4 regions of the Pseudomonas sp. GOM7 genome follow, and region 4 is predicted to be linked to each of the others. Evidence: predicted binding sites of a transcription regulator. Region 4 holds the regulator's gene; each other region holds the start of a gene.
What was found. Region 4 encodes sigma-54, which starts transcription at its own class of promoters, with help from an activator protein. Its sites were predicted from a motif close to ANTGGCATNNANNTTGCTNT; they were not measured.
Positions count from the first base shown of each region.

Region 1 (5,240 bases), 770 kb from region 4:
CCTCGCGGGTGATCGATGCGCTGGGCCAGCGCTCCCAGGAGATCGGCGGCATCGTCAGCGTGATCACCTCCATCGCCGACCAGACCAACCTGCTGGCACTCAATGCCGCCATCGAGGCCGCACGGGCCGGCGAACAAGGCCGTGGTTTCGCCGTGGTCGCCGACGAGGTGCGCAACCTGGCCGGCCGCACCCGCGAAGCGACCAACGAGATCTCGGCGATGATCGGCAGCATCCAGAGCGAGACCAACAGCGCCATCGCCACCATGGAGCAGGGCCGGCAACTGATGCAGGACGGCCTCGAGCGCAACTCCACGGTGGCCGCCGCACTGGCGCAGATCACCGAGCGCAGCAGCGCCGCCGGCGAACAGTTCGCCGTGATCACCACGGCCACTCAGGAGCAGAGCCGCACTGCCACCGTGCTCAGCGGCAACCTGCAGAACATCGCCCACGCCAACGGCGAACAGCGCGAAGTGGTGGCCAATCTGGCGCAGACCGCCAGCGCCCTGGATCAGGTGGCGGCGCAGCTACGGCAGGAAGTCGAGCGCTTCCACTGAGCCGTTCAGCTCTGGCTGGGGCGGTACTGCAACGCCTCGGCCAGATGCTGGCGGGCGATGGATTCGGCGCCTTCCAGGTCGGCCAGGGTGCGTGCCACCTTGAGCACTCTATGGGCGGCGCGCAGCGACAGCCCCAGGCGTTCGCAGGCGTTTTCCAGCCACTGGCGGTCGATGTCCGGTAGGTGGCAGTGTTGGCGCAGGCCGGGCAGGTCGAGAAAGGCGTTGGCCACGCCCTGGCGCTGTAGCTGGCGCTGGCGCGCGGCGGCCACCTTGGCGGCGGCCTGTGCGGTGTTTTCACCCTCCTGACTGCTGACCTGCAGCGCCGTGCTCTCACGGGCCACGGTCAGGTGCAGGTCGATACGGTCGAGCAGCGGCCCGGACAGCTTGGCGCGGTAGCGCTGGATCTGATCCGGGGTGCATCGGCAGCGATTGCTGGGGTCGCCCAGATAGCCGCAGGGGCAGGGGTTCATCGCCGCGACGAGCTGGAAGCGCGCGGGAAACCTGACTCGATCCCGGGCGCGGGCAATCACGATATGGCCGCTTTCCAGTGGCTCACGCAAGACTTCCAGTACCTTGCGATCGAACTCCGGCAGCTCATCGAGAAACAGGATGCCCAGGTGCGCCAGGGTTATCTCGCCGGGTTGCGGGCGGCTGCCGCCACCGACCAGCGCCGGCCCCGACGCACTATGGTGGGGCGTGCGAAACGGCCGTTGCGGCCAGTGCTGCAGCGGCGCATGGCTGGCCACGGAATGGATCGCCGCCACCTGCAAGGCTTCGTCCTCTTCCAATGGCGGCAACAGGCCCGGCAGGCGGCTGGCCAGCAGGGTCTTGCCGGTGCCTGGTGGGCCGCTTAGCAAGAGGTTGTGCGAACCCGCGGCTGCCACCAGCAGGGCGCGCTTGGCGGCCAGTTGACCTTGCACTTCGGCCAGGTCGGGGTAGGGCAGGCTCTGCCTGAGCAGGCCCTTGGCCTGGTAGGGCTCTAGTGGCTGACTGCCGTTGAGGTGGCCGGCCACCTGCAGCAGATGATCGACAGCGATGACCTTCAGGCCGGAGGCCAGGCTGGCTTCTTCGGCATTGGCCTGGGGCACCAGCAAGGTGCGCCCGGCCGCGCGTGCCGCCAAGGCGGCTGGCAGCACGCCCTGCACCGGGCGTATGGCGCCGGAAAGCGCCAGTTCACCCAGGCACTCGTACTCATTCAGCGTATCGGCGGGGATCTGGCCGCTGGCGGCAAGAATACCCAGGGCGATGGCGAGGTCGAAACGCCCACCATCCTTGGGCAGATCAGCCGGTGCCAGGTTGAGTGTGATGCGGCGATTGGGGAAATCGAAGGCGCTATTGAGAATGGCGCTGCGCACGCGATCCTTGCTTTCCTTCACCGCCGTTTCCGGCAGCCCCACCAGTGTCAGTGCCGGCAGACCGTTGGCCAGGTGGGCTTCGACGGTGACGGCCGGTGCTTCGACACCGACCTGGGCACGGCTGTGGACGATGGCCAGGGACATGATCGCTCCTTGATCAGCCCGCCGAGCTTATTCGGCGGGTGGGTTCAGCTTGGCTTCCAGCTCGACGACCTTGGCTTCCAGCGCCTCCAGGCGGGCGCGGGTACGGGCCAGGACGACCATCTGGCTGTCGAATTCCTCACGGCTGACCAGATCCAGCTTGGCGAAACCGCTTTGCAGCAAGGCCTTGAACTGGGCTTCCAACTCGGCGCGCGGCAACGGGCTGTCGCCGCTGAACAGGCGTGAGGCGTGGCTACTGAGAGTGTCGAGCAGGGCTTTGGGCGGCAGCATGGTTGTGTTCCAGATCCAGTTGCGCGGCAGTGTAGCACGCATGCTTTTTCTGGCTTGCTGCGATCCTTTGCACGATTTTCGGGCGATATGGCGCTCCTGAATGCCTTATTTTGGTGCGGGCATTGTGGGGATGCCCCTGGCTAGTATCCCGCCCTCTGGGCTAACTGCCTGAAACAAAGGGCCTTTCAGCGAGCTGGCAAGCTTTCTGCTTAACCCCTCGTGACGCATGCACCGATGCAGTTCCGGGGCGTCAGGCGAAGCGCAGGAGTGCTCCGTCGGAAGCGGTTGGTGGGTATCGGCCAGACCAGGTTGGGCGGTCGGTGCATTACAAAAGCCGGACACTGCGCTTAGACTTGCGACGGGCCGAAAATTCCTGGGGCAAGTCCACCTTACACGGGAGAGAGTTTCATGAAGCTAGTCACTGCCATCATCAAGCCGTTCAAGCTGGACGACGTGCGCGAGTCCTTGTCGGAAATCGGCGTGCAGGGCATCACCGTCACCGAGGTCAAGGGCTTTGGCCGTCAGAAGGGCCACACCGAGCTGTACCGTGGCGCCGAATACGTCGTCGACTTCCTGCCCAAGGTCAAGATCGACGTGGCCATCGCCGACGATCAGCTCGATCGTGTGATCGAAGCCATCACCAAGGCGGCCAACACCGGCAAGATCGGTGACGGCAAGATTTTCGTGGTCAATCTGGAGCAGGCGATTCGTATCCGTACCGGCGAAACCGATACCGACGCGATCTAAGCCCAATCGTCGGCCCACCCCCAGAATCGTCCCAGGAGTTAAATCATGACTCTGCGAAAAATCGCAGGGCTTGGAGCCCTTTTGTCCCTGTTTTCCCCGGGCTTGGCCATGGCCGCGGAAACCACGCTGAATTCCGGTGACACGGCTTGGATGCTGACCGCCACCGCGTTGGTTCTGTTCATGACCATCCCGGGCCTGGCCCTGTTCTACGCCGGTATGGTGCGCTCGAAGAACGTGCTGTCGGTGATGATGCAGTGCTTCGCCATCACAGGTCTGATCAGCATTCTCTGGGTGGTCTACGGCTACAGCCTGGCGTTCGATACCACGGGCATGGAGAAGGGCGTCACCAACCTCCATTCCTTCATCGGTGGCCTGGACAAGGCCTTCCTCAGCGGCCTGACCGTCGACAGTCTGGTCAGCGCCTTCCCGGAGAGCGTGTTCATCACCTTCCAGATGACCTTCGCCATCATCACCCCGGCGCTCATCGTCGGCGCCTTCGCTGAGCGCATGAAGTTCTCCGCGATGCTGGTGTTCATGGGCGTCTGGTTCACCTTGGTGTATGCCCCCATCTGCCACATGGTCTGGTCTGGTGACGGCGCCTTCCTGTGGGATGAGGGTGTGCTGGACTTCGCCGGTGGCACCGTGGTGCACATCAACGCCGGTATCGCCGGCCTGGTGGCCTGCCTGGTGCTGGGTAAGCGCAAGGGCTTCCCGACCACGCCGATGGCGCCGCACAACCTGGGTTACACCCTGGTCGGCGCAGCGATGCTGTGGGTTGGTTGGTTCGGCTTCAACGCTGGCTCCGCGGTTGCCGCCAACGGCACTGCCGGCATGGCCATGCTGGTGACCCAGATCGCCACCGCCGCTGCAGCGCTGGGCTGGATGTTCGCCGAGTGGCTGACCCACGGTAAGCCGAGCGCCCTGGGCATCGCTTCCGGTGTGGTAGCCGGTCTGGTCGCCATCACCCCGGCAGCCGGTACCGCCGGCCCCATGGGCGCCCTGGCCATCGGCCTGGCTGCAGGTGTGATCTGCTTCCTCTGCGCCACCAGCCTCAAGCGCAAGCTGGGCTATGACGACTCGCTGGACGCCTTCGGCGTACATGGTGTCGGCGGTATCGTCGGCGCCATCCTCACCGGCGTGTTCGCTGCGCCTGCGCTGGGTGGCTTCGGCACCGTCGAGGACATCGGCGCCCAGGTCTGGACCCAGTTCGTCGGCGTGCTGGTCACTGTGGTCTACACCGCCATCGTCACCTTCGTCATCCTCAAGCTGATCGATGTGGTGATGGGGCTGCGCGTCAGCGAGGAGGACGAGAACGTCGGCCTCGACCTGGCCCAGCACAACGAGCGTGGTTACATCCTGTAAGAACCAGGTGGCCTGACGGAGTCCGACAGGCCTACACATGGAGCGCGCCCGGCGCCAACCCGGGCGTCTTCTACCGAAGAGCGCACCAATAAGCGCACCGGCAAGAGGTGAACAATGGACAACACAGCATTGACTGCATTGCAGTATGGTTTCGATACCTTTTACTTTCTGATCTGTGGGGCTCTGGTGATGTGGATGGCGGCTGGTTTCGCCATGCTCGAATCCGGTTTGGTACGCGCCAAGAACACCACCGAGATCCTGACCAAGAACATCGCCCTCTACGCGGTGGCCAGCGTCATGTATCTGGTGATCGGTTACCACATCATGTACTCCAGCCCGGAAGGCGGCATCTTCCCCAGCCTGGGTTTCCTGATCGGTGACGAGAACACCGCAGAAGCCGTTCTGGCCGGTGGCGATGACGCCCCCTACTACTCGGCTCGTTCGGACTTCTTCTTCCAGGTGGTGTTCGCCGCGACCTGCATGTCGATCGTCTCAGGTGCTGTCGCCGAGCGTATGAAACTGTGGGCCTTCCTGGCCTTCGCCGTGGTCATGACCGGCTTCATCTATCCGGTGCAGGGCTTCTGGAAATGGGGTTCGGGCTTCCTCAACGAAGCCGGCTTCCTCGACTTCGCCGGTTCCGGCGTGGTGCACATGGCGGGCGCCTCCGCCGCTCTGGCCGGTGTGTTGCTGCTGGGGGCGCGCAAGGGCAAGTACGGCGCCAACGGCCAGGTCAATGCCATTCCGGGTGCCAATCTGCCGCTGGCGACCCTGGGCGCCTTCATCCTGTGGA
Region 1 is NZ_CP113519.1:5,128,355-5,133,594, reverse strand. It holds gene OU800_RS22875 (methyl-accepting chemotaxis protein) at 1-554, shown strand, start outside; gene OU800_RS22870 (YifB family Mg chelatase-like AAA ATPase) at 560-2,053, opposite strand; gene OU800_RS22865 (accessory factor UbiK family protein) at 2,081-2,341, opposite strand; gene glnK (P-II family nitrogen regulator) at 2,750-3,088, shown strand; gene OU800_RS22855 (ammonium transporter) at 3,134-4,450, shown strand; gene OU800_RS22850 (ammonium transporter) at 4,565-5,240, shown strand, end outside.
Region 1: a site for sigma-54 is predicted at 2,534-2,553, ahead of glnK (P-II family nitrogen regulator). Genes of this name have one in related genera too.

Region 2 (5,240 bases), 1.3 Mb from region 4:
GAGGCTGCGTTTGTAGCCCACCACAGCGCTGGACATGCACAGCCGCGAGTTGGAGTCGATATTGTGGGTACCGACCAGGGCGCGGGCCAGCTTGTTGAAGGCGTAGTAGTCCTCGGTCAGCAGTTGCCCGGAAATGTAGAAGGCGACGCTGTTCGGGCCGTGTTCGCGGATGGTTTCGGCGAACACGGCCGCGGCGTGATCCAGGGCGCTGTTCCAGTCCGTGCGGGTACGGGCCAGGCTCTTGCCCAGACGCAGCTCGGGGTACAGGCCGCGGGCGTCGAGATCGCCGGTCAGGTGCAAGGTCGAGCCCTTGCTGCACAGCTTGCCGAAGTTGGCCGGGTGGCTGGGGTCGCCGGCGACGCCGAGGATCTGCTCGCCGTCGTGCTCGATCAGCACGCCGCAGCCGACGCCGCAGTAGCAGCAGGTGGAGGCGGTAATTTGCGTGGGGCTGGCCATATCGGGCTCCTACAGGCGCAGGGTGAACAACGCTGTGTTTTGTCCTCCGCTGCGCATTTGTGTCGGTGGAAAATGCTTAGCGATTTTCCTCCCTACGGCTTACGCACATTTCTCGGTGGTATTCAGGGCCAGCAGCACGCGGCCGTTCTCGACCCGGACGTGGTGCCGGTGGGCGCAGCCGACGTCCGGTGCCACGGCCTCGCCGGATTCCAGTTCGATCTGCCAGTTGTGCAACGGGCAGGCCACGCGCTTGCCGTAGATCAGCCCCTGGGACAGCGGGCCGCCCTTGTGCGGGCATCGATCGTCGAGGGCGAAGACCTCGTCGGCCGCGGTACGAAAGATGGCGATATCGCCCTTGGGGCCTTCGACGATGCGCGAGCCCAGCGGGTTGATCTCATCCAGGGCGCAGATATCCAGCCAGCTCATACCGTGGCCTCCTCGAGTTGCACGACCTTGATGGTGTCGAATTCCTTCTTCAGTTGTGGCGTCTCGATGCGCTGCTTCCACGGATCCTGCTCGAACGACAGGGCATAGTGCAGGCGCGCGGCCAGCGCCTTGCGGTTGGCCTCGTCGTCGATCACCGCCTTCTTGATGTATTCCATGCCGACACGCTGCAGGTAGTGCACGGTGCGCTCCAGGTAGAAGGCTTCCTCGCGGTAGAGCTGGAGGAAGGCAGCGTTGTATTCGCGCACCTCTTCGGCTGTCTTGACCTTGACGAAGAACTCGGCCACCTCGGTCTTGATGCCGCCGTTGCCGCCGATGTAGATCTCGAAGCCGGAGTCCACGCCGATGATGCCGACGTCCTTGATGCCAGCCTCGGCGCAGTTGCGTGGGCAACCGGAAACCGCCAGCTTGACCTTGTGCGGCGACCACATGTTGAACAGGTCGTGCTCCAGGTCGATGCCGAGCTGGGTCGAGTTCTGCGTGCCGAAGCGGCAGAACTCGCTGCCCACGCAGGTCTTCACGGTGCGGATGGATTTGCCGTAGGCGTGGCCGGAGGGCATGTCCAGCTCCTTCCACACCGCCGGCAGGTCTTCCTTCTTGATCCCCAGCAGGTCGATGCGCTGGCCGCCGGTGACCTTGACCATGGGCACGTTGTACTTGTCGGCAACGTCGGCGATGCGGCGCAGCTCCGACGGGTTGGTCACGCCGCCCCACATGCGCGGCACCACCGAGTAGGTGCCGTCCTTCTGGATATTGGCGTGGGCGCGTTCGTTGATCAGGCGCGACTGCGGGTCGTCCTGAGCCTCGCCCGGCCAGGTGGAAATCAGGTAGTAGTTCAGCGCCGGGCGGCAGGTGGCGCAGCCGTTGGGCGTGCTCCAGTTCAGGTACTCCATGGTCTGCGCCATGGAGGTCAGGTGCTGTTCACGGATGGCCTTGCGGATCTGCCCATGATTGAGGTCGGAGCAGCCGCAGATGGCCTTCTCGCTCTTGGGCTTGACGTCTGCCGCACCGCCCACGGTGCTGATCAGGATCTGCTCCACCAGGCCGGCGCAGGAGCCGCAGGAGCTGGCCGCCTTGGTGTGCTTCTTGACCTCGTCGACGGAGAACAGGCCGTTCTCCTGGATGGCCTTGACGATGGTGCCCTTGCACACGCCGTTGCAGCCGCAGATTTCCATGCTGTCGGGCATGTTGGCGGTCTTGTCCGCGCCCTGGTGGCCGACGTCGCCGATGGCGCCTTCGCCGAACATCAAATGGTCACGAATTTCGCTGACGTTGTGGTTCTCGCGGATTTGGCGGAAGTACCAGCCGCCATCGGCGGTGTCGCCGTACAGGCAGGCGCCGACCAGTACGTCGTCCTTGATCACCAGCTTCTTGTACACGCCGCCGATGGGGTCGGAGAGGGTGATGGTTTCGGTGCCTTCGCCGCCCATGAATTCCCCGGCGGAGAACAGGTCGATGCCGGTAACCTTGAGCTTGGTGGAGGTCACCGAGCCCTGATAGCGGGAGAAACCGAGCTGGGCCAGGTGGTTGGCGCAGACCTTGGCCTGCTCGAACAGCGGCGCCACCAGACCGTAGGCGATGCCACGGTGGCTGGCGCATTCGCCGATGGCATAGACGCGCGGGTCATAGGTCTGCAGGGTGTCGTTGACCAGGATGCCACGGTTGCAGGCGATGCCGGCGCTCTCCGCCAGTTCGGTGTTGGGGCGGATGCCGGCGGCCATCACTACCAGGTCGGCGGGAATCACTTCGCCATCCTTGAACTTCACCGCGCACACTCGGCCTTCGCCGTTATCCAGCAATTCAGCGGTGTGCTTGGGCAGGAGGAACTTCAGGCCGCGGTCTTCCAGCGACTTCTGCAGCAGCTCGCCTGCGGTACGGTCCAGCTGGCGCTCCAGCAGCCAATCGCCGAGGTGCACCACGGTCACGTCCATGCCGCGCAACTTGAGGCCATTGGCCGCTTCCAGGCCGAGCAGGCCGCCACCGATGACCACTGCATGCTTGTGGGTCTTGGCGGTGTCCATCATGGTCTGGGTGTCGGCGATGTCGCGGTAGCCGATCACGCCGTCCAGATCCTTGCCCGGAATCGGCAGGATGAAGGGCGTGGAACCGGTGGCGATCAGCAGGCGGTCATACTCGGCCTCGCTACCGTCATCGGCGATCACCCGGCGTGCCTTGCGGTCGATCTTCACTACCTTGCGCCCGAGCAGCAGCTTGATGCCGTTGTCGGCGTACCAGTTGAGATCGTTGAGCACGATCTCCTCGAAGGTCTGTTCGCCAGCCAGCACCGGCGAAAGCAGGATGCGGTTGTAGTTGGGGTGCGGCTCGGCGCCGAACACCGTGATGTCATAAAGATCGGGGGCGAGCTTGAGCAGCTCTTCGAGGGTGCGCACACCCGCCATGCCGTTGCCGATCATCACCAGCTTGAGTTTCTGCATGCCGGCTGTCTCCTGATTCGTTGATCACGGTAAAAGGTTGTCGGGTGCGATCTCGCGCCGCGACGGCTCTGAGCGTGGTCGCCAGCAATGGCGAACCGGAAAACAAAAAAGGCGTCCCGCTAGTCACCTAGCGAGGACGCCTTTGTCCAGATCCCGTTCTATCGGGGGGCGCCACCTTCTTCGTTGAAGGAGGCGCCTTGTTTACCTTGTGGCAATACCAATGCAGTGCTTGTGCCAACTCGCCGAGTGGCCCGTTTACAGGCTCTCGGCAGCGATAGTTGGCGCTTTTTTCACCGATGGATGCCTCTTTCTAGGGCGCAATGCCTTGCCTTGGTGCGTGCATTACTTGAGCAGCAGTACCGCCAGCAGCAGATTGATGAGCAGCGACAGCAACGCCACCGTGCGCCAGACCCGCAGTGGCTCGCGTTCCAGCAAGGGCCGTGGCCGCTTGTCGAGCGATCTGCGCTCGCCCATGTCCAGCGCCAGCAGCCATTCCTCGGCGGTCTCGAAGCGCTGTTCCGGGCTGGCGTCGACGGCGCGAGCGAGCAATTCGTCGAGCCAGGTCGGGATGTCCGGGCGGTAACGGCTGACCGGCACGGGTTGAGCGAAACGCGGGCGCTGGAAGGCTTCGATCTCGCCATGGGGATAGTGCCCGCACAGCAGGTGATAGAGCGTCACGCCGGCGGCGTAAAGATCGTGCTGTGGGTTGGGCGGGCTGCCGGCGAAGGCTTCCGGGGCGATATAGCTGGGTGTGCCGGGCAGGCTATGGACCTCGTCGTGGCTCAGGCCTGGGCAGTAGGCCAGGCCGAAGTCGAGTACGCGCAGTTCACCGTCGTCGCTGAGCAGCAGGTTCTCCGGCTTGATATCGCGATGGACGATATTGCGCCGGTGCAGCAGCCCCAGTGCCTTGATCAGGCGTGGAGCCAGATCCTGCCACTGCGCCAGGCTCAGCGGGCCCGTCTGGCGTAGGCGTGCCTCCAGGGTTTGCCCCTTGTATTCGCGCTGTACGTAATACAGATGCTGGCGTTGTGGCAGGGCGTGCACTTCGGGGAAGTGGCGACCGGCGACGCGGCGCAGCAGCCATTCTTCTTGCAACAGTGCCGGGCCAGCCTGTTCTTCGCTGGCGCGGCTGGTGGGCAGGGTCTTGAGCAGCCAGGGCTGGCCATCGGCATCGCTGACCCGATAGATCAGCGACTGGCGCGACTCGCCCAGCAGCCCTTCGACCCGCCAGCCCTCGAAGTGTTGCCCGGCACGCAGGCGCGGTGGCAACGGCCAGTGCGCCAATTGCGCCAGGGTGTCGGCCAGGGCCGCTTCCTCGGGGAGTCGCTCGATTCGCACCAGTAGGGCACTGGCGTTGTCCTGGCTGCCGGCGCGGTGCGCTTCGGCGATCAGCGCCTGGCATAGGCCTTGGACATCGTTGCTGCTCTGTAGCAATTGAGCGATACGCGCGTCGCTGAGTGCGCTCCAGACGCCATCGCTGATCAGCAGGAAGGCGTCGGCGACCTGCAGCTCACCTTCCCGGTAATCCACCACCAGATGTTGGTCGAGACCCATGGCGCGCTTGAGCACATGCTGCATGCCCGGCTGTTCCCAGACATGATCCTCGGTCAGGCGCATGAGTTGGCCGTCACGCCAGAGGTAGGCGCGACTGTCGCCGATATGCGCCAAGGTATAGCGCCGGCCGCGCAGCACCAGGGCGGTGAGGGTGGTGAGTAGCGGCTGACCGCCGCCGTTGGCCTGCAGCCAGCGGTTGTGCGCGGTGAGCAGGCGATCCAGGCTGTACTGCACGGGCCAGGTTTCCGGCGTGGCGTAATAATCCAGCGCCAGTGCCTGCAGAGTCGCGCGGGCCGCCAGGCCACCATCGGCGCACTGGCTGACGCCGTCGGCCAGGCTCAGCAGGTAGCC
Region 2 is NZ_CP113519.1:3,070,944-3,076,183, reverse strand. It holds gene OU800_RS13505 (nitrate reductase) at 1-456, opposite strand, end outside; gene nirD (nitrite reductase small subunit NirD) at 556-882, opposite strand; gene nirB (nitrite reductase large subunit NirB) at 879-3,335, opposite strand; gene OU800_RS13490 (bifunctional protein-serine/threonine kinase/phosphatase) at 3,678-5,240, opposite strand, start outside.
Region 2: a site for sigma-54 is predicted at 3,555-3,574, ahead of nirB (nitrite reductase large subunit NirB). Genes of this name have one in related genera too.

Region 3 (5,240 bases), 1.3 Mb from region 4:
TACGTAAGCGCCCGGAACCGTCCGAGCGACGTTGGCCACTGCTGTGGCCGACGGCGAAGATAAGCCTTTTTAGCCGCAAGCTTCAAGCGCCAAGCCGCAAGTGGAACGGTGGGAGTTGCTTGTCAGCGCTTGCTTCACATGCAGCAGCAGGGCGGCCCTGCCAAAGGCGCGGGCCGAACCAGATGGCGTTGCTCAGTTTCCGACCAGAATGGAGAACTTCTTGTGCAGGGTATTGCCGTTCACATCGCGCACCTGGGCCACGAACCAGTGCGCCGTGGCGGAGACTGCCGAAGCCTCGGGGCTGCCGCTGATCGTGCCGTCGCGGGACAACTGTATGCCGGCAGGGGGATGGCCGCTGACCAGGCGCCAGGTGGCTCCACCACGCCCGCCGCTGCTATGGAGGCGGGCTTGATAGGCCTGGCCTGCACGGGCGTTGGGCAGGGCTGCAACGCTGGTGATCGCAAGCCCATCGTTGGGGTGGCTGGCAGCCAGGCGATAGAACTTGACGCGGGCACCTTCGCTGGCGCTGTCGCCATGCATATGCAGGTAGGCGCCGGCCTTGAAGTAGAAGGTGTGACTGTTCCAGGCCGGATCCATTGGCATGCGGGCGCTCGGCCCGCCATTGGCCGAGGCCGTCGCCACGTTCTTGCTGACCCTCATCTGGTAGCTGAAGGTTTCGCCTAGGTCGATGTCGTTGGCCAGCGTATGGGTGGTAAAGGGTGGCCCCTGTTCCGGTAGTCCCTGCAGCTTGGCGATGACCCGGCCGGTCTGGCGGGCGGCATCGTAGCGGTAATAGACCATGATCAAGGGCGCGCTACGGTAGCCATGAACCTGGCCGACGATGACGATGCCGTCCTGCGGAACCTGCGTCACCCTGAGCATGGCGTCCTGCACCGACTCGCCCGCGCCGCTCCAGGTCATGGACAGGTTACTGGGGTCGAGCATCTCGCGCAGTTCCGCGCGTGGGCTGCTGGAACCGCCGGCTGTGGCGCCATTGATGGGAGCCCAGAAGGTCATGGCGCCATCTTGCGCATCGGTGCGAAACCAGCGCGATTTGTAACCATAGGGGCCGGTCAACTGGTCGGGGCGAGCGGTGATCGCGGTGCCTTCGGTGCTGCCATCGGCGTCCTGGGGGACGGTGAGATTCCAGTTGTCCAGGGCGAAGTTGCCGCCCGGAGAAACGCTTCTGTACAGCTCGGCATGGCCGTTTCCGGCCAGCAGGCAGCCACACAGGGCAGTGCCGAACCACTGGATGCTCAATGCGCGTGACGGGAGTGCTTGCATGCTTTCGTCCTCGTTGCCGGGCCGCGCATGCTCGCCTGTGGCGACTGCAACTCTACGCTCCCTGAATGAAAAGGCCTGCCTGAACAGGCCTAGTCAGAGAGTGGCGAGAGGTACGCAAGGTTCGACTGTTTTTTACCCGACCGTCAGGTCTCAGCCCCCCAGCATGTCGTGCATGGCGATGATCTGTTCGGCCACCTGGATCAGCTTCTGCTGGCGACTCATGGCTTGGCGGCGCATCAGGGTGTAGGCCTCTTCCTCGTTGCAGCTCTTCATCTTCATCAGCAGGCCCTTTGCCAATTCGATGCGCTTGCGTTCGGCCAGTTGCGCCTCGCGGGCCTGCAACTGGGCACGCAGGGCCTGGTCGCTCTCGAAGCGGGCCATGGCCACGTCGAGGATCGGTTGCAGGCGCTGGGCGTGAATGCCCTCGACTATGTAGGCGCTGACACCGCTCTGGATCGCCTGGCGCATCACGCCGGGGTCGTGCTCGTCGGTGAACATGACGATGGGCCGAGGCTGGTCGCGGCTGACCAGTACCACCTGTTCCATCACGTCACGCCCCGGAGACTCGGTGTCGATGAGGATGACATCGGGGCGCACGGCTTCCACCCGCGCCGGCAGGTCGATGGTCAGGCCGGACTCGTCGATCACCTCGAAGCCGGCTTCGGTCAGGGCGCTCTTGAGGCGGCCGACCTTTTTCGGTGTGTCATTGATCAGCAGGATACGCAGCATGGCAGCTCTCCAGATGATCAGGCGCTGAGCGCTGGCGCGTCGGCCAGGGCATGCAGGGCGAAGCTACGGGCGTAACCGGCCGGATCACTGCCGTCCCAGTAGGGGCCGCCCTGCAAAGCGCAACCGCGCATGGGCTCGGGGCAGGCGACGCCCAGTGCTTCCGCCGCCTGGCGATAGATCTGCAGTTGCTGAACGGCCTGGGCGACTCCCAGGTAATCCGGGTCATCACGCAGCAGGCCCCAGCGACGGAACTGGGTCATGAACCACATGGCATCCGACAGATAGGGCAGGTTGACCGCGCCATCGGCGTGGAAGCGCAGGCGATGGGCGTCCTGCCAGGCATTGCCGAGGCCGTCCTGATACTGGCCAAGAAAACGCGGCAGGATTGCCGACAGCGGCGCGTCGACATAGGCACTGCCGCTCAGCAGTTGCGCCGTGCCACGGCGGTTCTCCTCGCTCTCGTCGATGAAGCGGCTGGCCTCCAGTACCGCGCTGATCAGGGCCCGTGCCGTCTTGGGGTTCTCTTCGACGAAGCTGCGCGTGCAGCCCAGTACCTTTTCCGGATGATCCGGCCAGATCGCCTGGGTGGTAGTGAGCATGCAGCCGAGATTGTCTTCCACGGCCTTGGCCGTCCAGGGTTCACCGACGCAGAAACCGTCGATACGCCTGGCCTTGAGGTGCTCGACCATCTGCGGCGGCGGCACCACGACGCTGCGCACGTCGCGCAGCGGGTGGATGCCCTGGCTGGCCAGCCAGTAATACAGCCACATGGCATGGGTGCCGGTGGGGAAGGTCTGGGCGAAGGTGAGTTTTGCTTCATGCTGGTGCACGTACTTGCGCAGTGCCTCACTGCTGGTCACGCCGGCCTGTTGCAGCCCATGCGAGAGGTTGATGCTCTGGCCGTTCTGGTTCAGCCCCATGAGCACCGCCATGTCGGTGGCCGGTGCGCCGCCGAGGCCCAGTTGCACGCCATAGATCAGGCCGTAGAGGCTGTGGGCTGCATCCAGCTCGCCGTTGACCAGGCGATCACGCAGGGCAGACCAGGATGCCTGGCGTTGCAGTCGCAGGCTCAGGCCATGCTTTTCGGCAAAGCCTTGAGTCGCGGCGACGATCACCGAGGCGGAATCGCTCAAGGCCATGAAACCGATGTTCAGGGCGCTCTTTTCCGGTGCATCGCTGCCATGGCTCCAGGCCAGGGCGTCATTGCGCGGGGTGTCATGTTCACTCATGAGGCATCGTTCCTGCTCGACATCCGGGGTGACCTGGATGGCCAGGCCATAAAAAAGCGTCGTCCAGCCAGCCTGTCACGGCCGGCGGGTACGACGCCATTGTCGAATGCGTCTTTCCGCCATTGGAGGACGCTTTACCCTCTGGCGAAGCAAGGCATGTGCCAGTGATTGGGATGGATCTCGGAGGTGAAACTAAGGGAGCCGGGCCTGACAAGCTGCTGTGCTGGGTGTCTGCGGTGTGTTGGGAAATCCCATGTATTGAGACCTCACCGTCCAAGGTCATCATGACCAGGGACGGTGAAGATTTTGAAGGCCCGTTACTCAACGGGCCCTAAGGTCATACCGCTTAGCTGAACGGTCAAGCGGTTGCCAGTGTGTTACTCGGTCGCTTCGCGTGCCTTGCGCGCGCCTTTGGGCGCGAAGCGAGCGGCCAGGCCCATGCTGAAGGTGACCAGGCGCTGGTACGCCGCCGGCATGCTGCGTTGCATCCAGTCCAGGGCATGGGCGTCGCCACCGATGAGGATGCGCCGCTTGTTGGCCAGTACGCCATTGACGATGACCTTGGCCGCCTGTTCCGGCGTGGTGCGCAGCAACTGATCGTTGAACTGCTGGCGCGCCTTCTCGATGTCCTGTCCGGTGACATTGGCCAGGCTGTCGTTCATCCGTGCGGTCTTGGCGATGTTGGTGCGAATGCCGCCAGGGTGCACGCAACTGGCGGAAACCCCACAGCGCGCCATGTCCAGTTCCTGACGCAGCGATTCGGTAAAGCCGCGCACGGCGAACTTGCTGGCGTTGTAGCCACTCATGCCCGGTTGGGAGAACAGCCCGAAGACGCTGGAAACGTTGATCACATGGCCCTGGCCGCTGGCCTTGATGTGTGGCAGGAAGGCCTTGGTGCCGTTGACCACACCCCAGAAGTTGATGCCCATGATCCACTCGTAGTCGGCGTAGTCGTTGCCTTCCACGGTGCCACCCTGGGCCACGCCGGCATTGTTGAAGATGGCGTTGACCCGGCCGAACTCGCTTACTACCTGCCCAGCCCAGGCTTCGACGGCGGTGCGGTCGGCGACGTCGACCCGCGTTGCGCTGACGGTGACGCCAAGCTTGCGTGCCTGTTCGGCGGTTTCGTGCAGGCCCTCGACATTCACGTCCGACAGGGCCAGATGGCAGCCCTGGCGCGCCAGATGATAGGCCAGGGCTCGGCCGATGCCGGAGCCGGCACCCGTGATGGCGGCAACCTTGTTCTCGAAGGATTTCATGCGCTGGCCTCCTGGGCTTCCTGGCTGTGAATGGCATTGCTCTGCGCTGGATGTGCAGCGTTCTTGCGGCTGAAGTGGTAGGCCGGTGCATCGAAGTGACGGGTGAGCATGCGGAAGCGCCAGGTGAAACCAGGCCATACCGTGCAGTTGCGTCCGCTGACCGGGTGCAGGTACCAGCTCATGCAGCCACCGGCATTCCACACGGTATTGCGGGCCGCGCCCTGGATCTTGTGGTTGAAGGCGTCCTGCACCGCGCGCTTGGGTTCCAGGCTCTGCAACTGGCCTTCTTCGAGCAGGCGCAGGGCGCCGAGCACGTAGTGGATCTGCGACTCGATCATGTACACCATCGAGTTATGGCCGAGGCCGGTGTTCGGCCCCATGAGGAAGAACAGGTTGGGGAAGCCGGCGGTCATGGTGCCCTTGTAGGCTTCCGGGCCTTCGGGCCAGGTGTCGAGCAGGTCGACGCCACCACGGCCGAACACCGTGCCGCGCGGCAGCGGGTCGCTGGGGGTGAAGCCGGTGCCGAAGATGATGGCGTCCACCTCGCGCTCCTGGCCGTCGGCGGTGCGCACGCCATGGGGCAGGATCTCGGCGATACCGTCGGTGATCACCTCGACGTTGGGCTGAACCAGCGCCGGGTAGTAGTCGTTGGAGATCAGCACGCGCTTGCAGCCCATGGTGTAGTCCGGGGTGACCTTGGCACGCAGCACCGGATCCTTGATCTGCTTGTGGATGTAGC
Region 3 is NZ_CP113519.1:3,057,594-3,062,833, reverse strand. It holds gene OU800_RS13445 (polysaccharide lyase family 7 protein) at 193-1,284, opposite strand; gene OU800_RS13440 (ANTAR domain-containing response regulator) at 1,435-2,013, opposite strand; gene OU800_RS13435 (CmpA/NrtA family ABC transporter substrate-binding protein) at 2,031-3,242, opposite strand; gene OU800_RS13430 (SDR family NAD(P)-dependent oxidoreductase) at 3,620-4,501, opposite strand; gene OU800_RS13425 (flavin-containing monooxygenase) at 4,498-5,240, opposite strand, start outside.
Region 3: a site for sigma-54 is predicted at 3,389-3,408, ahead of OU800_RS13435 (CmpA/NrtA family ABC transporter substrate-binding protein). Genes of this name have one in related genera too.

Region 4 (5,240 bases):
CGCTTCGTCCTGCTCGCCCTCGGTGTGCAGATGCACCGGGGTGCCTTTGCCGGCCGCCAGCATCATCACCGCCATGATGCTCTTGCCGTCCACCAGGCTGTCGCTGCTACGGCCGATACGCACCTGGCAGGGGTACTGGCTGGCAACACCGACGAATTTGGCGGCAGCACGAGCGTGCAGGCCGAGTTTGTTGATGATGGTGACTTCGCGGATTGGCATCGCGGCAGGGATTCCTTAGCTGAGGTCGCGGTGGCGAACCTGGACGTTCTTCAACGAATGCTTGAGGGCTTCGCTCAGGCGTGCGGCCAGGTACACCGAACGATGGTGTCCACCCGTGCAGCCGATGGCGATGGTCACGTAGGCGCGGTTGCTGGCGGCGAAGCGCGGCAGCCACTTCTCCAGGTAGGTGAGGATGTCCTGATACATATCTTCGACCTCCGGCTGCGCGGCCAGGTAGTCAATGACCGGCTGATCGAGACCGGAGAAGTCGCGCAGCTCCGGCTTCCAGTAGGGGTTGGGCAGGCAGCGGGCGTCGAACACCAGGTCGGCATCGACCGGCATGCCACGCTTGAAACCGAAGGATTCGACGAGAAAGGCCGTGCCGCTCTGGGTTTGCCCGAGCAGGCGCAGCTTGAGGGTGTCGCGCAACTGGTAGAGGTTCAGGCGCGTGGTGTCGATCTTCAGGTCGGCCAGGTCGATGATCGGCGCCAGCAACTGGCTTTCGTAAGCGATGGCTTCTGCCAGTGAGCGGTTGTCGTTGGTCAGCGGGTGGCGCCGACGGGTTTCCGAGAAACGCTTGAGCAGGGTGTCGTCTTCGGCGTCGAGGTAGAGCACCTCGCAGCGAATACCGCGCTTGTGCACTTCGTCGAGCAGTTCGGGAAAGCGCCGTAGCTGGCTGAGCAGGTTGCGCGCATCGATGGATACCGCGACCTGAGGCAGCATCAGATCGCTCTGCGGCAGGAAGCGTTCGGCCAGATCCGGCAGCAGGCTGGCCGGCAGGTTATCGATGCAGTAGAAACCGTTGTCTTCGAGTACATCGAGGGCAGTGCTCTTGCCGGAGCCGGAGCGACCGCTGACGATGATCAGGCGCATGGTTATTGACCGTTCTGGATGTCCACGACCACCTGGTAGAGCGCTTCACTGGTCGGCGCCTGGCGCAGGCGTTCGCGCACGTCCTGGCGGTCGAGCATGCTGGCGATCTGGCGCAGGAGTTCGAGGTGGGCGTCGGTGGCGGCTTCCGGCACCAGCAGGACGAACAGCAGATCGACCGGCGCGCCGTCGATGGCGTCGAAGTCGACTGCCGTGTCCAGGCGCAGCAGGGCGCTGATCGGTGCGTTGCAGCCGGCCAGGCGACAGTGAGGGATGGCGATGCCGTTGCCGAAGCCGGTGGAGCCAAGCTTCTCGCGGGCGATGAGGCTCTCGTAGATGTCCTGATTGTCCAGCTCATCGAGGTCGCGGGCGACCAGGCTGGCGATCTGTTCGAGCACACGCTTCTTGCTGCCGCCCGGCACGTTCACCAGGGAACGGCCGGGGGTCAGGATATTTTCAAGTCGGATCATGGAAGGGAAATGTCAGCGGGCTGTGGCGCCTTGCAGGCGATCGAGCTGCTTTTCCTTGTGCTTGATAAGTTGACGGTCGAGTTTGTCTGCCAGCAGGTCGATGGCAGCGTACATATCGTTATGTTCGGCGTTGGCGACGACCTCACCGCCAGCAACGTGAAGGGTGGCTTCGATCTTCTGCTTGAGCTTTTCGACCTCCATGATCACCTGAACATTGGTGATCTTGTCGAAGTGGCGTTCCAGTCGGCCGAGTTTCTCGCCGATGTAGTCACGCAGGGCGTCGGTCACATCCAGCTGATGTCCACTGATGTTGACTTGCATACCGCTTTCTCCTTGTTGCCTTGTGTAAGAGATAGGCCTTAACGAGGCCCACCACCGGAACACTGTGGCCTGCTCGCCATGGACGAGCAGTCGATCTTGCTCACATCAGTCGCTTGCGTTCGCTGGAGGGGGCGATACCGAGGGATTCACGGTACTTGGCCACCGTGCGACGGGCGACTTGGATGCCTTGTGCCTCCAGTAAACCAGCGATCTTGCTGTCGCTCAACGGCTTTTTCGCGTTTTCCGCGGCCACCAGTTTCTTGATGATGGCGCGAATCGCCGTCGACGAGCATTCGCCGCCTTCGGAGGTGCTGACGTGGCTGGAGAAGAAGTATTTCAGCTCGTAAATGCCACGCGGGGTATGCATGAATTTCTGCGTGGTGACGCGCGAGATGGTCGACTCGTGCATGCCCACCGCCTCGGCGATGTCGTGCAGCACCAGGGGCTTCATCGCCTCGTCGCCATAGTCGAGAAAGCCGCGTTGGTGCTCGACGATCTGCGTGGCTACCTTCATCAGGGTCTCGTTGCGGCTCTGCAGGCTCTTGATGAACCAGCGCGCCTCCTGCAACTGGTTGCGCATGAAGGTGTTGTCGGCGCTGGAATCGGCGCGTTTGACGAAGCCGGCGTACTGCGCATTGACGCGCAGGCGCGGCATGGCTTCCTGGTTCAACTCCACCAGCCAGCGGCCGTTGTGCTTGCGCACGATGACGTCCGGCACCACGTATTCCGGCTCGCTGGATTCGATCTGCGAGCCCGGGCGCGGATTGAGGCGCTGGATCAGCTCGATGACCTGCTTGAGCTCGTCTTCCTTGAGCTTGGTGCGGCGCATGAGCTGGGCGTAATCGCGGCTGCCGAGCAGTTCCAGGTGTTCGCTGACCAGGCGCTGGGTGTCGTTGAGCCAGGGCGTGCTGGCCGGGAGTTGGCGCAGTTGCAGCAGCAGGCACTCGCGCAGGTCGCGGGCGCCGATGCCGGCCGGCTCGAACTGCTGAATGCGGTGCAGCACCACTTCCACTTCGTCCAGTTCGACGTCCAATTCCGGGTCGAAGGACTCGGTCACTTCCTCGAGGGTTTCTTCGAGGTAGCCATCGTTGTTGATGCAGTCGATCAGGGTGGCGGCGATCAGCCGATCCTTGTCCGACATGGGCGCGAGGTTCAGTTGCCAGAGCAGGTGGCTGTGCAGGCTCTCGCCGCTGGAGGTGCGGGTGGTGAAGTCCCACTCGTCATCGTCGTTGCTTGGCAGGCTGCTGGCGCTGGTCTGGTAGATGTCTTCCCAGGCGGTATCGACCGGCAGCTCGTTGGGAATGCGTTCGCCCCACTCGCCTTCCTCCAGGTTATCAACCGTCGGAGTGGCTTCCTGGTAGCTCTCTTCCTTGCTCGGCGCGGGAGCAGCGCTTTCGGCGCCGTCGGCCATCGGGTCGCTGTTGTCGAAGTCGTCGCCGTCTTCCTGGCGCTCGAGCATGGGGTTGGATTCCAGCGCCTCCTGAATTTCCTGTTGCAGATCCAGAGTCGACAGTTGGAGGAGGCGGATGGCCTGTTGCAGCTGCGGGGTCATCGTCAGCTGCTGGCCCATCTTGAGGACTAGCGATGGTTTCATTGCAGACCTTAATTTACCGGCGAGTTACGCCTTCCACATCAGGGCGCCGAAGCGCCGCCAGGAAGCAAATTATATGCCTGAAAATCTCGTCCTTGCCTAGGGGCTGTCCTATTTCCGTCATCTAAATATGGATGTTTACAGACGGAACTCGTGGCCCAGATAAACCTCTTTCACCGTCTGGTTGGCGAGGATGGTCTCGGCGTCGCCTTCGGCAATCAGTTGGCCATCGTTGACGATGTAGGCCGTTTCGCAGATGTCCAGGGTCTCGCGTACGTTGTGATCGGTGATGAGAATGCCGATACCCTTGGTCTTGAGGTGATGGATGATCTGCTTGATGTCGCCCACGGAGATCGGGTCGACACCGGCGAAGGGTTCGTCGAGCAGGATGAACTTGGGGTTGGTGGCCAGGGCGCGGGCGATTTCCACGCGGCGTCGTTCACCACCGGACAGGCTCATGCCCAGGTTGCCTGAGATGTGGTGGATGTGGAATTCCTGCAGCAGGTTCTCCAGCTCCGCCTGGCGCCCGGCGCGGTCGAGATCCTTGCGCGTTTCGAGGATGGCCATGATGTTGTCGGCCACCGACAGCTTGCGGAAGATCGAGGCTTCCTGCGGCAGGTAGCCGATGCCGGCGCGGGCACGACCATGCATGGGCTGGTGGCTGACGTCGAGGTCGTCGATCAGCACACGTCCCTGGTCGGCCTGCACCAGGCCGACGATCATGTAGAAGCAGGTGGTCTTGCCGGCACCGTTGGGGCCGAGCAGACCGACGATCTGGCCGCTCTCGATGTTCAGGCTGACGTCGCGTACGACCTGGCGGCCCTTGTAGCTCTTGGCCAGGTGTTGGGCTTTGAGAATGGCCATTACTGCTGTTGATCCGCGGGTTTGTTCTTGGGTTGGATGACCATGTCGATGCGCGGACGCGGCACGCTGACGTTGTTGCCGGTGGCGCGTCCTGCGTTGACGATCTGGCGGCGGGTGTCGTAGACGATCTTCTCGCCCTCGAAGGTATTGCCTTCCTGGATCACCTTGGCCTGGTCGATCAGTACGATGCGTTCGTTGCTGGCGAAGTACTGGATGGTCTTGCCGTAGGCTTTGACGATTTCCTTGTCCACGGCGGGCTTCTGCTCGTAGTAGGCGAGGTTGCCGACCGAGGTGAACACGTCGATGTCGCCGCTGGCGGTCTGGGTGATGGTCACGGTGTCGCCAGTGATCTTCAGGGTGCCCTGAGTGATGATCACGTCGCCGCGATAGACCGCCACGCCCTGCTTGTCATCCAGTTCGGCGGTATCGGCCTGGATGCGGATCGGCTGGTCGCGATCGGAGGGCAGAGCCCAGGCGGCCGCGCTTCCAAATGCGGCGCCGAGGCTGAGAATCAGGGGGAGGGTGTTAACGAACCTCATGCTGGCCTCTTACGTTGGACAGCAGGAGCATCCTGCCGTCATTCAAGTACGCTTTCATTCCTTGTGCCGTGGTCACCCCGTTGGCCGCGACGATTCTAACGGCTTGCTCGGTCTGCGCATATTCCTTGTCAGGAATTACGGTCATGCGGCTACTGGTGATGATGGTGGGGCGGTTCTTGGCATCGGTACGGGCAATGCGCACGTCGTCGATCAGTTCCACCTCTTTGCCGCCGGGGGATACCTCGGCGCGCTGGCTGGTGACCTTCCACGGCAGGTTGGTGCCGCGGTACAGATCCAGTTTGGGGTTTTGCACCTGGGTGATGTCGGTGCTCTTGACGTGCTCGAGCTTGTCGGCGGTCATGCGGT
Region 4 is NZ_CP113519.1:4,362,268-4,367,507, reverse strand. It holds gene OU800_RS19350 (HPr family phosphocarrier protein) at 1-219, opposite strand, end outside; gene rapZ (RNase adapter RapZ) at 235-1,092, opposite strand; gene ptsN (PTS IIA-like nitrogen regulatory protein PtsN) at 1,095-1,559, opposite strand; gene hpf (ribosome hibernation-promoting factor, HPF/YfiA family) at 1,572-1,880, opposite strand; gene OU800_RS19330 (RNA polymerase factor sigma-54) at 1,981-3,474, opposite strand; gene lptB (LPS export ABC transporter ATP-binding protein) at 3,610-4,335, opposite strand; gene lptA (lipopolysaccharide transport periplasmic protein LptA) at 4,335-4,874, opposite strand; gene lptC (LPS export ABC transporter periplasmic protein LptC) at 4,861-5,240, opposite strand, start outside.